DNA from 4 places in the Pedobacter sp. Bi27 genome. Region 1 is predicted to be linked to each of the others. Evidence: riboswitches for the same ligand, from Rfam matches in the RefSeq annotation. Region 1 holds a riboswitch; each other region holds the start of a gene.

Region 1 (3,748 bases):
TTTAATGAATATCCGGTTTGGAAGAAATCACGTACATTATCAGGATGCGCCACAAATGGAACGGCTACTCCCTTCGAATAAAATTGTGGGATTAGCCTACCATCCAATTTAGGACCCCAGCTTTCATCTACTCCATCGTTAATGCCTTTACCTGCACCATCTACATAACTAAATTTGCCCTCCGATCCCTGACCGAAAGCATTTTGATACACGGGTAGCGTAAGCAAGGTTTCTAAAACCGCGTTTGAATTGATGGCAATGCCTAATCCTTTTTTCGATTTACCTGTTTTGGTTTTAATGAGGATGACACCTGCCGCAGCCCTCGAACCGTATAATGCAGCGGCATTTGGTCCTTTTAATACACTCATCGATTCTATATCTTCTGGATTAATGTCTGAAATGGTATTGGCATAATCTCTGGCCCCAGCCGAATTTAACTGAGAATTATCTACCGGAATCCCATCAACCACAAATAATGGCTGGTTATTTCCGGCAATAGATGTTTCCCCCCTGATGACCACACGCGAGGAACCCATGCTCCCCTGACTATTGGTTACCCTTACACCTGCTATTTTTCCGGCCAGTGCATTTACCAGGTTCGACTCTTTAGCTTCGGCCAAATCCTGTCCTTTTAATTCCTGAACAGCATAACCAAGCGATTTCTTCTGCCTCGAAATACCCAATGCAGTAACCACTACCTCATCAAGCGCATTATCGCTTGACTGAAGAATGATCGAAATGGGGCCGGCGTTTTTATTGATCTGTATTTCCTGGCTCTTAAAACCGATATAAGAAAATACCAATGTACCCTTATCTGGTGCATGAATAGAAAAAGCTCCTTTTGCATCAGAAATGGTGGCTTGTTTGGTTTCTTTTATTAAAATGGAAACACCAGGGAGTGTTTCACCATCTGCCGACTTTACCGTTCCGGTAACCGCGGCATTTTGAGCGGAAAGCTTTTGCACAATAAAGAGCAGAAAGATAAACGCTATTGACTTTAAAATTTTAAACATAAGTGTGTAGTTAATAATCAATTAAAAGGGATAATAATTTTGGGCAAAACAATTTTACCACGGCTAAAAGTGTATTTGTTTTTAAAGAGAAAAAGGAATGGTTAGCCTAAAAAAGCCTGTTAAAATGGAGCAATTTTAACAGACTCCACGCATTCGGAAGCATGCGTTAAGGTTTACATTAATAGATTTCAGCTCGTCTGTCTTTTTCATTTGAATGATTTTATTTAATGCATAATTTAATTTCAAGAACGCATTCAGGGCAAAAAAAAAGCACCCCTTAAATCAGAAGTGCTCCATATAGTTCTTATAAGGATAACGCAAACAACTGACTTAACTACCCCAGATTCATCTGGGATGGAATTAGCACCATTTCTAAAAATTTAGATGGTTGCTAAGGCTTCACAGGGCCATTCCCTCCGCCTTTCTTGATAAGTATTTTAAAATAACTGGGGCAAAGGTATAATTAATTCCATTTATCCTATAGTTTTTATAGATTTTTGTTGAAAAATTTTTTCTTTGCCAATTACATCCATATATTTGTCTACTAGTTTAGTCGACAAATACACATCCCAATGAAACTAAAATCCATTTTAACAGCCGTATTGGCTATATCAATAACTTTCACCTATGCTCAGGACCATATTGCATTAGCAAATAATCAAGCAGCAAAGCTTAAAGAGAAAAAACAAAATGTTTTTGTTGCCCTCGGCATCTGGCGTGGAATAGCTAAGGTTAAGGAAGGATTAGAAATCCCCTTTAACTTCGAAATCAGCGAAAAAAGCGGTCAGCAGAAATTATACTTCCGCAATGCTGAAGAAAGTTTCGAAGGTGGCCTTGTAAAACAAACAGCTGATTCGCTTTTCGTAAAACTGGATCAATTTGATAACGAACTCGCATTTGCAATAGATGGTGATCAATTAACAGGCACATTAAGGAAACAGGATAAAGCCGGCAAACCTTTAACCATTGTTGCTGAACGAAAAAATTACCGTTTTAAAACAACAGATAAACCTGCAAAGGCAGACTATTCTGGCAGTTATGATGTAGTTTTTAAATCGCCAAATGGTAAGGAAGAGAAAACAGTAGGTTTATTTAAGCAAACTGGTAACAAACTTACTGGCACTTTTCTCCGTGTAACAGGCGATTCACGTTATCTGGAAGGTGTAGTAGAAGGAAATGAATTTCAACTTTCCAGCTTTATTGGTTCCTCTCCTTCCTATTACAAAGGAACTTTTCAGCCAGATGGCTCCCTAACTGGCGAAATTTTAGGCGCAAGGGGAAGTCAGCCTTTTACCGGAACTAAAAATAAAGATGCTGCCCTGCCCGATCCTTACAAACTTACTTACCTGAAAAAAGGATACAAAACGCTTGATTTTAGCTTTCCTGATGTAAACGGGAAAAAGATTTCGTTAAAGGATGAAAAATATAAAAACAAGGTGGTGATTTTAACCATAACCGGAAGCTGGTGTCCAAATTGTGTTGACGAAGCTACTTTTATTGCGCCCTGGTATAAAGAAAACAAGAAACGTGGTGTAGAAATTATTGCTTTGCATTACGAACGCTCAACCGAACCCGAATATGCAAAAAAGGTGATGACACGTTTCCGCGAACGTTTTGGAATAGATTACGACCAGGTTATTGCAGGTACTGCCGATAAGCAGGTCGTATCAGAATCGTTGCCTGCACTCGATTCTTTTTTATCGTTTCCAACCACAATAATCATCGATAAACAGGGCAATGTAGCGCAGATCCATACGGGTTTTAATGGCCCCGCAACCGGTAAATTTTATGATGAATTTGTGAAAGAATTTAATACAGAGATTGATACCTTACTGAAGAAATAATTTGTCTTATCGATCCTTCTTAACGAAATCGTCACCCTGATCTGTACCGAAGTGGAAAGCTACGAAGTAAACCAAGCCTTAAGCGAGCTCACCGAAGGTAATTCATTTCAGGGTCTTGTATGGCAGTAATCCTAAAGTAGTGGTCGGTGAGACACCACCTACTAGAAAGAATAATTATGCATAACGTATTGTTTTTTGGAAAGCAGGTGCAGCGCGCTTCGGTTTAGGCAGTCCTTCTTTCCGCTTCTATCTTTTTGTGAATTAATTGCATAAACGATATAGTCTTGCAACAAAAAGAATAGCCGCTACAATAAGGTTTATTTTACCGGGGGCTGTGTAGTAAACAAAGCCGAAAGCGAGCTTACCAAAGTTAATTCATCACAGGGCCGGGGTGTTTAGATAAATTCAGGTAATTACGTATGCATCAGCTTCCTTGCAGAAAAAAAGTGCTTAGCCCCGGGCGTAGCGGCATCCCCGAAGCGCAGCGTAAGGATACAGCAAAGCAAGGGAACAAACTTTAATATTAGCACAGGCAAACCGCTCCAAAGAATTATGCATAACGTACCGTTTTTTAGAAAGCAGGCGCAACGCTCTTCGGTTAGGCAGTCCTTATCGGTAGCTGTCTCACCGACCGAAATATATTTGGTAATAAATCCTAAGTATTGGTCGGTGAAACACCGACCAATAGAAATTCCGTGACTTCTGTGTTTCCGTGGCGAAAACCATGCTACTGAATAGTCTTCAAAACAAAATCTATTATCGTTTTCTTCGGTACCACAACAGTAGTAGTTCGGCTAAACCTGGCGATGTTAATCCCATAAAAATTACCCTCCCAATCGAAAACAGGAGAACCGCAGGCATTGGCTTTAACGGCTGCATCGTGTGTAAAAA
Region 2 (3,748 bases), on a different contig from region 1:
ATTATTAATTAACCAATACTTTCTTTCTTGATTTTACAAAACTCAATAAGTAAGCCAATAACAGAAGAGGTACTGCCATCCAGATTATTTCGTGGACACCAAACTTTGCGATTACAATGCCGCCTAAGAATGCGCCCAGTGATATGCCGATATTATAGCAAGATGTTAAAAGACTGTTTACAAATTCCAATGCATTATGGGGAATGGATTGGGTGGTTCGAATGTTGGGTACCAAAAATCCGCCTGTGTGGATCATGCCCCATAAGGAAACAATAATTACCATAGGGATAAAAATTGTTCCAAAATAATAAGCCAATATTTGCACAGCTATCAAAAGAATAAAAAAGAACCGGCTGGTTAATATTACATTTTTACCGAGTGCAATACCCATTAACCAGTTGCCAAGAATCCCCATTCCACCAAATAGGAGCAGCATAATGCTAATTTGAGCGCCGTTCATATTCGAAATATTTTCAAGGTACGCGGCAAGGTAGCTATAACTCGAGAACATGGCCGCAAGTGTAAGTATGGTAGAAACAAGGTTAAGCCAAAGCCTGGTATCCTTTAAAACATGCAACTGGCTTTCAGCAGATTTTTCGCTGTTGCCCGGCATAGATGGCACAACAAAGAGCAGGCCTAAAAAGGCAATTAAACTGATAATACTGGTTAAGAAAAATGATGCCTGCCAGTTATGAAAGTAATCAGCAGCATAGGTAGTTAAGGGTACACCCAAAACCGTAGCGATGCTAAGGCCAGTCATGACGACCGACACTGCTTTGGCCCCGCCTTGTTTGAACGCTACTGCTAGCGAGATATTCCAGAACAGCGGGTGGAAGAAGGCAGGCAAAATCCTCGCGATCATCAAAATGGTAAAGTTAGGGGAAAAAGCTGAAAGCAGGTTTGAGAGTATAAAAACACCCAAAACAAGGCATAATAAGAACTTGCGATTGATTTTAGAAGTAAGGGCAGTTATAAATGGAGACGATATGGCAACCGTTATAGCAAAGGCACTTAATAACCACCCGGCCATATCCACAGAGACGCCAAACTCCCTGCTGATCGTTGGCAAGATACCAATAACGCCAAATTCGGTAGTGATAATGCCAAAGGCACCTAATGCCAGTATATATATAGACTTATTCATATATTCAAATATTTCGATGTGTATTGGTGATTTGTTTCTAATTTCATATGTAAGCGCCCTTAATCCTTTAACGAATTTAGGCAGGCGATGTACTCATTGAGCACTGTCTCGTTCAGCAGGTATTTGAAATTCCGTCCTTCTTTTTGAGGCACCAGCAGGTCTGCATCAACCAGCTGCTTTAAATGGTGGGATACGGAAGGTTGTGTCAGGTCTAAAAGATCATTTACTTCTGCACAATAGAGGCAATCTTTCTTTTTTTTAAATTCCTGTAAAATAGCGATTCTGTTGGTATCACTTAGTGCCCGGGATATCTTTTCTATCTTTTTGTTATCCATTTTCTTGCTTTGCTCCGAATTAACAAGGGGGCAAGCCTTGGCAAAGGTAAATTTTAATATTGATATATAGAAATGTATCTATGTTTATAAATCATTTTAGGATAAAGGTTCTTGGTCATCCGGCAGATACTGATCTTCCAGTAAGAAGTGGTAAAATCTGCGGTTTAGCTTGCATAATCCTCTTCAGCATGATCGAAAAACCCAAAAGTATTCAGTTTAAAAGCTTGTCAAGCATAAGTTAAATAAATAATATAATTCCTATAGGAATACTAGATTATTATTTTTAGGTTTGCATCATTATATAATACTTATCCAGAAAGACTGAGGGAAGGGCCCTATGACGTCTGAGCAACCTATACACTTGTAAAAGGTGCTAATTCCTTTCTGCCCAAAGGTGGAGAAGATAAGTTGGTTATGCATCCGCATGCTAATTGATTTTGAGGTCGCTCAAAGTTTTTCTGGTAAAAGAACTCCTAAAAAAATCAGAAAATGAAGAAAACTTTTACACTTTTTACGGCTATTCAATTGCTCTGGCTTCCTTTATTCGCGCAAAATAGGCTGAATGGATTTAAAACCCAGAATATTCCGATACAGCGTGAGATTGAGCAGAAATTTGATGCCGGGCTTAATAAAGAAAATATAGGGGCTACTATAAAAGAACTTTCTGCCGATCCCCACCACTTGGGTGCTAAAGGCAGTAAAACAGTAGCAGAATCTGTACTGAAAAAGTTTAAAAGTTATGGCTGGGATGCAAAAATAGAGACTTATTATGTTTTATTTCCAACGCCTAAAACCCGTTCGGTAGAACTTTTAGGGAGCAACAAATACAGTGCCTCGCTCGAAGAAAAGGCTATTCACGAAGATTTAGCAACCGCACAGCAAGGGCAATTGCCTCCTTACAATGCCTGGAGTGCCGATGGCGATGTTAGTGCAGGTCTTGTTTTTGTAAATTACGGTCTACCGGCTGATTATGAAAAGTTGGAGCGTTTAGGTATCAGCGTAAAAGGCAAGATTGTTATCGCAAAATATGGCAGATCGTGGCGGGGCACTAAACCTAAAATAGCCTACGAACATGGTGCGGTGGGCTGTATCATTTATTCGGATCCAAAAGATGATGGCTTTGTGAAAGGAGATGTATATCCGCAAGGCGCTTATAAGCCAGAATTTGCTGTTCAACGAGGATCGGTAATGGATATGGTAATTTATCCCGGTGATCCATTAACACCCGGAATCGGTTCTACCAAGAATGCCAAAAGGTTGGAGCGGGCAGACGCCAAAACGATTCTTAAAATTCCGGTTCAGCCCATCAGCTATCACGATGCTTTGCCATTGCTTGCAGCACTTAAAGGTCAGGTGGTACCTACCGATTGGAGCGGTGGCTTACCCGTTACCTATCACATTGGCGATGGAAGTACCGTGGTCCGTTTAAAACTGGCTTTTAACTGGGATATTGTGCCAGCTTACAATGTTGTAGCAAAACTTGAGGGAAGTAAATTTAAAAATCAGTGGATTATACGCGGCAATCACCACGATGCCTGGGTAAATGGCGCTGCAGATCCGGTAAGTGGATTGGCCTCCCTTTTGGAAGAAGCAAAATCTATCGGGAAATTGGCAAAGGCAGGTATAAAACCTAAACGAACACTTGTTTATATTGCCTGGGATGGAGAAGAACAATCGCTTTTAGGTTCAACAGAATGGGTAGAAGACCATGCTGACGAGTTAAACAGTAAAGCAGTTGCCTACATCAATTCGGATGGCAATGGCCGTGGCTTTTTGGAAGCTGGCGGTTCCCATGCCTTGGAAAATTTTGTTTCAGAAATTTCGAAAGAGGTAAAAGACCCTCAGGTTGGTTCTAATGTTTTTGAACGCTGGAAAGCCAATAAAGCCATTTCTACAGCCTCGCTTACCGAACGTAAGAAAATACAGGATAGCCAAACACTCGATCTGGGGGCGCTCGGTACAGGATCAGATTATTCAGCGTTTTTGCAGCACCTGGGCATACCTACTTTAAGCCTTGGTTTTGGCGGTGAGGATGATGGAGGAGAGTACCATACCAATTTCGATACTTACGACAATTTTGTGAAGTTTAAAGATCCTGGTTTTGACTACGGATTGGCCTTATCGCAAACAGCCGGACGGGCGGTATTACGCTTGGCCAACGCAGATGTACTTCCATTTGATTTTTCTAATCTTCAGGCTAAAATAGCGATTTATGTTACAGAAGTAAACGCTTTGGCAAAGCAGCTTAGAGAAGGTGCCCAAAGCCAGA
Region 3 (3,748 bases), 580 kb from region 1:
GAATGATGTCGTTCCTGGTTAAGGGAGATGTTGAAGCGGCTCACAAAGTGGCAAATAAGGTTCAGTTATTTGCACAAGCGACCAGTTTAGGAGGTGTAGAGAGTTTAATCGAACATCGTTATTCGGTAGAAGGCCCCGATAGTAAAACACCAAAAAATTTACTCCGTATTTCTGTAGGCTTAGAGCATGTAGACGATATTATAGCCGATTTGGCGCAGGCACTGGGTTAAAAAAATCGTCATTGCGAGAAGGCTTTTTCAGCCGACGAAGCAATCTTACAACGATCGCTACTATCGTGCGCTTTAAGATTGCTTCGTCGTTCCTTCTCGCAATGACGAATATTTGTTTTGAAATCTATTTCGGATTACAAATCGTAGTCAATTTAAGTGAATAATTTGCTTCTAATGGCTCATTTGTTTGTGCCAGACGTTGCGAACCTGTATTAGCCGGGCAGGCAATGTCACCAGCAGCATCATATATTAATTTTGTACCACCGGCTAATAATTCTTTAGGTACATAAACCTGTACCTTTGTAATCGAATAACCAGAAGGAAAATAACGCACATAATAACCATCAGGGTGTTTGGTCCAGATACCACTTGGCACATCGCTTCTTGGTGGCGCCATACCCGCTATAATTGCATATTTTTCCATATCGGCATAAGTATAATTTCCAGACGACACCAGTTGACGGATATTATTTTCTGCTTCAAAAACAGCTCTCACCCCTGACGGCAGCTGGTCTTTAGCCTTCTCCATTACATCGAAAGGCAAAACACCTAAAGCACCACCTTCTAATTGTGTAAGTTGTTTTGGCGTTAACAATTTAATGGCAGTTACTTTAACCTGTCCATTAAAATCAGCAAATTTTGTTCTTGCAATAATAGTCCATAATAATGCCTGAATATCGTGTTGATCTACATCAGGATGTTTCTCAGCGCTTTTCAGTATAGCAACCACAATTTCTTCTTTAGGGCCTAAAACGGGTGCAAACATGTAACCATCACCCTTTGATGGGGCGAAAGTTCCGGCTTTTAGACAATAACTTTTATTGGTCATTTCATAAAGCCCCTCGCAAAGCACAAAACCACCATCTGGATTTTTAGGCAGTAAATACAAGGGCTGGGCTTTTAAATTTAATGAATTAATAAAATCAGGCAGCTTTTCGCCCTCTCTATTTACGTCTTCAAAATTAGTGGTAATAGCAGCAGGTTGTTTTAAAAATTTGTCTACGCCTAAAGCTTTCGCGCCCTGGGCAGTGCCCACTTTTAATAATTTATCTTTTAAGCCTCCAAATTGAGCGTTTACATTATTTAAACCTGCGATAGTAAACAACAGGCCTAAACATAGGGATTTTGTATTTTTCATCATAATTAATTTAGATAGGTACCACAAACTTAGAATTTTAAGCGTTAATTCAGTATTAAAGTTTCAGATTGTCATTGCATCATAAAAATACGCAATTCATTTTCAGCGAGTTAATGTAATTTCAAAATTTTATTTTGTGGATTAAAATTAAATTCAGACATTTGGAATATTATTTGGCAGATAGCTAAATAAAAGTCAATCTTCACGGGTTGATTTATAAAGAAGTGGCGAGAGACTGGCTCGATGACCCACTGGCAACCCTCAGAAAGAGAAGGTGCCAATTCCTGACCGGATAACATGGTGTTATTTGGAGATATAAATTAGAACTGATGAAAACATTAAATCTTCAATCGCTAAGCGAGCCCAGTGCAAACCTTAAAAAGGTAGAACAAACTTCTATTTTTTTTATTAGTTGTGATATGCGTGCGTTTACTTGTATGTGCTGTTGCATACAGTAATTTAAAAATCTTCCTTTTTTGTTTCTTTCAAATTGGAAGGTCCCGGGAAACCGGGATACGCCCTGCTAGGTTTTAGGATGATCCTAATTCTGTTATCTAATCACATCAACTAAAAAATAGAAATTATGTCAACATCATATAAATTTGAAACTTTACAATTACACGCTGGTCAGGAAATAGATCCAACAACAGGCTCAAGGGCTGTTCCCATTTACCAAACCACTTCTTATGGATTTAAAAATGCCGAACATGGGGCTAACTTATTTGCATTAAAAGAGTTTGGCAATATCTACACCAGGATCATGAATCCTACCAACGATGTTTTCGAAAAACGTATTGCCGCTTTAGAAGGTGGTGTAGCTGCTTTGGCAGTCGCATCGGGGCAAGCCGCTCAATTTATAGCGTTAAATAACATATTGGAGGCTGGTGATAGCATCGTTTCTTCATCTCACATTTACGGAGGAACCTATAATCAATTCAAAGTAGCTTTTAAGCGCTTGGGTATTCATGTCGATTTTGCCAATCCAGATATACCTGAAGAATTTGAAAGCAAAATTACCGATAAAACCAAAGCAATCTTTTTGGAAACCATCGGTAATCCTGCATTTAGTGTGCCTGATTTCGAAAAAATTGCCGCAATTGCAAAAAAATACGATCTACCTTTAGTGGTCGACAATACTTTTGGCGCTGGGGGTTATTTGTTTAAACCATTGGAGCATGGCGCTAACATTGTTGTAGAATCTGCAACGAAATGGATCGGTGGCCATGGCACAAGTATTGGGGGCGTTATCGTTGACGGTGGAAATTACAACTGGGGCAATGGGAAATTCCCTCAATTCTCTGAGCCTTCAGAAGGTTATCATGGTTTGGTTTTCAGCGATGTTTTTGGTATCGGCGGACCATTTGGCAATATCCAGTTTATTATCCGTGCCCGTGTAGAAGGATTAAGAGATCTGGGACCTGCCCTATCGCCTTTCAATTCTTTTCTATTATTACAAGGATTGGAAACTTTATCACTCCGCGTTCAACGCCATGTAGATAATGCTCTAGAATTAGCAACCTGGTTAGAAAACCATCCATTAGTTAAAGAAGTTCAGTACCCTGGCTTAGCCAGCAGTAAATATAACAACCTGGCTAAAAAATATTTAAGCAATGGTTTTGGTGCGGTTTTATCTTTCGAATTGGCTGGAAGCAAAGAAAACGCAACACAGGTAATTGATAACTTAAAACTGGTATCGCACCTGGCCAATGTGGGTGATGCAAAAACGCTGATCATTCAGCCTTCTGCCACAACACACCAGCAATTGAGCGAAACAGAACAATTAGCTGCCGGTGTTAAACCGAACGCGCTGAGGGTTTCAGTAGGCATTGAGCATATTGATGATATCAAAGCCGATTTCGAACAGGCATTTGCAACCATTAATGCTACAGTTCCGGCAGAGAATTTACAAGCCTAAACCCCTTAGGGGCTTTTTAACAACAACAACATTACAAAATGCATAACAGTAAAAACGATAATGTAAAATCCACTTCAGGGAATTTTGCATCAACATATAGTTATAACAAACAGTTTAAATTAGAGAGCGGAAAAAAGATCCGTAACCTGCAAGTTGCTTATCAAACTTATGGCAAATTAAATGCGAATAAAGATAATGTGATTTGGGTTTGTCATGCACTTACCGCCAATGCTGATGTTTTTGAATGGTGGGAAGGTTTGTTCGGTGAAAATGCTTTGTTCAATCCTGAAGAGCATTATATCGTTTGCGCTAATGTTTTAGGCTCGCATTACGGTAGCACAAACCCATTAAGTACTAACCCCGTAACAGGCTTACCTTATTACCTTTCGTTTCCACAGTTTACCATCCGCGATTTAGTATCAGCACACCAATTATTGGCTTCGCATTTAGGCATTGATTATATTA
Region 4 (3,748 bases), on a different contig from region 1:
TGAAGTGGTGGTTGGCCCTGAGTTTGTAACCGGCTCTACCCGCATGAAATCTGGTACGGCGCAAAAAATGGTGTTAAATATGTTAAGCACCACCGTTATGGTTCAGTTGGGGCGTGTAGTTGGCAATAAAATGGTCGATATGCAGTTAACCAATCATAAACTCGTAGACCGCGGTACACAAATGGTGGCCGATGAGCTAAATATAGGTTACGATGAAGCAGCTGAGTTGTTAACCCGTTATGGAAGTGTACGTAAAGCAGTTGAAGCAGGACACTAAGAAATGAGAGAAGGATGAAGGATTGAAGGAAAGAATTAGTGAATGATAGCATGAAAGAATAGCATTATCATTCAATCATTCAAAACTCACTCATTCAATAATTAAAAAAGAGTATGCACGAAATTGAGCCTTATTACCAGTGGAGAGATGATTATATTTCGGCAGAAGATGAGCGTTCGCCGTTTTACAATACCGAATATTCAGAACTTTACTTCGATAAGCAGATTTACAATTTTTTACTTCACCCCCAATGGGACGAGTTTGGTTCGAATACCTTATACATGAAGGTGTTATACGCCGATTATGATCGCAGTTATGCGGTTATAGAATTTATAGGCGAGTGGAACGATGCCATTAACAACGACATTATGCTGCTGAAACGCGATATTTTAGAGATGATGATGGATGAAGGCATTAATAAATTTATCCTGATCGGTGAAAATATACTGAATTTTCATGCCTCTGATGACAGTTATTACGAAGAGTGGTTTCAGGAAGTAGAAGATGGCTGGATTGTTGGGGTGAATTTTCAGGAACACGTAATCACCGAGTTTCGCGATAATAACATCGATTATTACATTAACTTTGGTGGTGCATTTGATAATCTGCCATGGCGCACATTAAAACCGCTACAATTCTTTAAAAAAGTTGAAGAATTGCTGACAAAAAGATTAAACTAAATATTTATTTTTATATAGTTAAATACACAAAATTTAAAATGGAACAACAAAATTATCAATATCAAAAGGACAGTGTTTTTGTACAGGAAAGATCTGCATCTAAACGTTTCTTTGGGAATGTTTTCTTATGGATGTTTGTAGCATTAGCTGTTTCCACAGTTGCAGCTTATTTTATCGCAAGTACACCAGCGGTATTGGACTATCTTTTATCTTATAATCCTCAAACTGGTAAAGGTGGCTTTACTGTTTTAGGCTATATTGCAATATTTGCCCCACTCGGGCTGGTATTCTTAATGGGTGCTGGTATGCAACGAATGTCTTATCAGACGTTAATCGGCGTATTTTTGCTTTATTCTATATTAACCGGAGTAATGCTCAGCTTTATCTTGTTAACCTATTCTTTGCCATCAGTTGTAATTAGTTTTGCTGCGGCCGCCGCAATATTTGCAGTAATGGCGGTAATGGGATATACCACAGATACCGATTTAAGTAAATTTGGTCCTATATTATTTGCTGGTGTAATCGGTTTGGTGATCATTAGCGTAATCAATATGTTTTTGGGGAGCTCAACATTAGGTTACATCATGGGATTTATCGGAGTAGCAATTTTTACTGCATTGACTGCATATAAGGTTCAGGAGCTTAAAAGGATAGGCGAAGGATTAGATGAAAATGGCAACACTTTAGGCGTAAATGAAAGCAAAAAATTAGCAATCATGGGTGCACTGTCCCTCTACATTACTTTTATCAACTTGTTTTTGTCGCTATTGCGTATTTTCGGTAACAGAAGGTAAACCTCAAAAACAGAACAATATTCTTAAGGCCGTGCAGAATTGCATGGCCTTTGTAATTTTATTTGGTAGCAAAGCGATAAATTTTGGAATTGATGTTGCTTTGTTGCATTTTTGTATGCTTATTAAGAAAGACGGAGGGATTAGACCCAACGAAGTCTTAGCAACCTGTAACCATACAAGGTGCTAAATTCTATTCTGCAAATAGCGGAAACAGATAAGTTTAGGATTACGATTCACGTACCAACTTTTTAAATAAGCCATATAAGTATTGGGTATTAAGTATCAAGTATCAAGACAGATTTGTTTATACTTTGCTTTTATCTAAAGTTAGTTCGATCTATCATTAATATTGATACTTGATACTAACTGCTTGTTACTAATAACAACAGATGAGCATAAGAGAAGAATTAGAAAAACGTATTTTGGTGATTGATGGTGCAATGGGTACCATGATTCAGCGATATACCTTAACCGAAGAAGATTTTAGAGGGGAGCGATTTAAAAACCATCCCTGTGATGTAAAAGGCAATAATGATTTGCTCAACATCACACGTCCGGATATTATTAAAACCATACACCTGGAGTACCTGGCCGCTGGTGCCGATATTATCGAAACCAACACGTTCAGTACACAGCGCATTTCCATGGCCGATTACCAGATGGAAGACCTTTCTTACGAAATGAGTTTTGAAGGTGCGCGGGTGGCAAAGGAAGCCGTAAATGAGTTCATGGCTGCAAATCCAGACCGTAAATGTTTTGTGGCCGGTGCTATTGGCCCAACCAACCGTACCCTTTCCATGTCGCCGAATGTAAACGATCCTGGTTTTAGGGCAGTCTATTTTGATGAGCTTGAAGCAGCTTATTATGAGCAGGTGCGTGGTTTGGTAGATGGTGGTTCTGATGTATTATTAATCGAAACCATTTTCGATACTTTAAATGCTAAAGTGGCTATTGTAGCCATAAAAAAATATGAAGAGGTAATTGGCCGTAAACTGGAGATCATGATTTCTGGTACCATTACCGATGCCTCCGGAAGAACACTTTCAGGTCAAACTGCCGAAGCTTTTTTAAACTCTGTAATGCATGCAAAACCATTAAGTATCGGTTTTAACTGTGCTTTGGGTGCTAAAGAAATGCGTCCGCATATTGAGGAACTTGCAGCAAAAGCAGGCTGTTATGTTTCGGCCTATCCAAATGCAGGTTTACCAAACGAGTTTGGCGCTTATGATGAACAGCCACATGAAACGGCACATTTGGTTGATGACTTTATTGCATCTGGTTTTGTGAATATTGTGGGTGGCTGTTGTGGTACCACACCAGAGCATATTGGCTGTATTGCCAAAAATGCGCGAAAAGCTGAGCCGCGGAAAATACCGGTTCTTGAACCTTATATGCGTTTAAGCGGATTGGAACCCGTAACCATCACTCCAGAAAGCATTTTTGTAAATATTGGTGAAAGAACAAATATCACCGGATCTCCCAAATTCTCTAAACTGATTTTGGGTGGCGATTACGAAGCTGCACTGGCCGTTGCCCTGCAACAGGTTGAAGGCGGTGCGCAGATAATTGATGTGAACATGGATGAGGGAATGTTGGATTCGGAAGCAGCCATGACCAAATTCTTAAATCTCATTGCCTCTGAACCTGATATTGCCAAATTGCCAATCATGGTCGATTCATCCAAATGGTCGGTTATTGAAAATGGCTTAAAATGTTTGCAGGGAAAAGGAATTGTAAACTCTATTTCACTAAAAGAAGGGGAGGAGAAATTCCGCGAAAGTGCACGCAAAATTATGCAATACGGTGCTGCGGTAGTAGTAATGGCTTTTGATGAGCAGGGACAGGCCGATAATTACGAGCGCAGAAAAGAAATCTGTAAAAGAAGTTACGATATTCTGGTGCACGAAATTGGTTTCCCGCCAGAGGATATTATTTTCGATCCGAACATTTTAACCGTTGCAACCGGATTAGAAGAGCATAATAATTATGCTGTCGAC

The links. A riboswitch is a leader RNA that binds a small molecule or an ion and turns the genes downstream of it on or off. The one in region 1 is predicted to bind S-adenosylmethionine.
Region 2: it holds a riboswitch for S-adenosylmethionine, as region 1 does, so the genes downstream of both, LQ227_RS17775 (transferrin receptor-like dimerization domain-containing protein) here and LQ227_RS16880 (SusC/RagA family TonB-linked outer membrane protein) in region 1, are expected to answer to the same signal.
Region 3: it holds a riboswitch for S-adenosylmethionine, as region 1 does, so the genes downstream of both, LQ227_RS14600 (O-acetylhomoserine aminocarboxypropyltransferase/cysteine synthase family protein) here and LQ227_RS16880 (SusC/RagA family TonB-linked outer membrane protein) in region 1, are expected to answer to the same signal.
Region 4: it holds a riboswitch for S-adenosylmethionine, as region 1 does, so the genes downstream of both, metH (methionine synthase) here and LQ227_RS16880 (SusC/RagA family TonB-linked outer membrane protein) in region 1, are expected to answer to the same signal.

What each region holds. Positions count from the first base shown of each region.
Region 1 is NZ_CAKKMW010000004.1:717,942-721,689, forward strand. Features, by position in the region: gene LQ227_RS16880 (SusC/RagA family TonB-linked outer membrane protein) at 1-1,013, opposite strand, end outside; SAM riboswitch class I at 1,341-1,448, opposite strand; gene LQ227_RS16885 (peroxiredoxin) at 1,586-2,857, shown strand; gene LQ227_RS16890 (trypsin-like peptidase domain-containing protein) at 3,585-3,748, opposite strand, start outside.
Region 2 is NZ_CAKKMW010000005.1:157,666-161,413, reverse strand. Features, by position in the region: gene LQ227_RS17785 (MFS transporter) at 5-1,144, opposite strand; gene LQ227_RS17780 (helix-turn-helix transcriptional regulator) at 1,204-1,479, opposite strand; SAM riboswitch class I at 1,785-1,889, shown strand; gene LQ227_RS17775 (transferrin receptor-like dimerization domain-containing protein) at 1,969-3,748, shown strand, end outside.
Region 3 is NZ_CAKKMW010000004.1:140,652-144,399, reverse strand. Features, by position in the region: gene LQ227_RS14610 (PLP-dependent aspartate aminotransferase family protein) at 1-230, shown strand, start outside; gene LQ227_RS14605 (hypothetical protein) at 355-1,368, opposite strand; SAM riboswitch class I at 1,580-1,690, shown strand; gene LQ227_RS14600 (O-acetylhomoserine aminocarboxypropyltransferase/cysteine synthase family protein) at 1,952-3,283, shown strand; gene metX (homoserine O-acetyltransferase) at 3,322-3,748, shown strand, end outside.
Region 4 is NZ_CAKKMW010000002.1:423,033-426,780, reverse strand. Features, by position in the region: gene murQ (N-acetylmuramic acid 6-phosphate etherase) at 1-277, shown strand, start outside; gene LQ227_RS07190 (hypothetical protein) at 391-957, shown strand; gene LQ227_RS07185 (Bax inhibitor-1/YccA family protein) at 996-1,751, shown strand; SAM riboswitch class I at 1,868-1,972, shown strand; gene metH (methionine synthase) at 2,141-3,748, shown strand, end outside.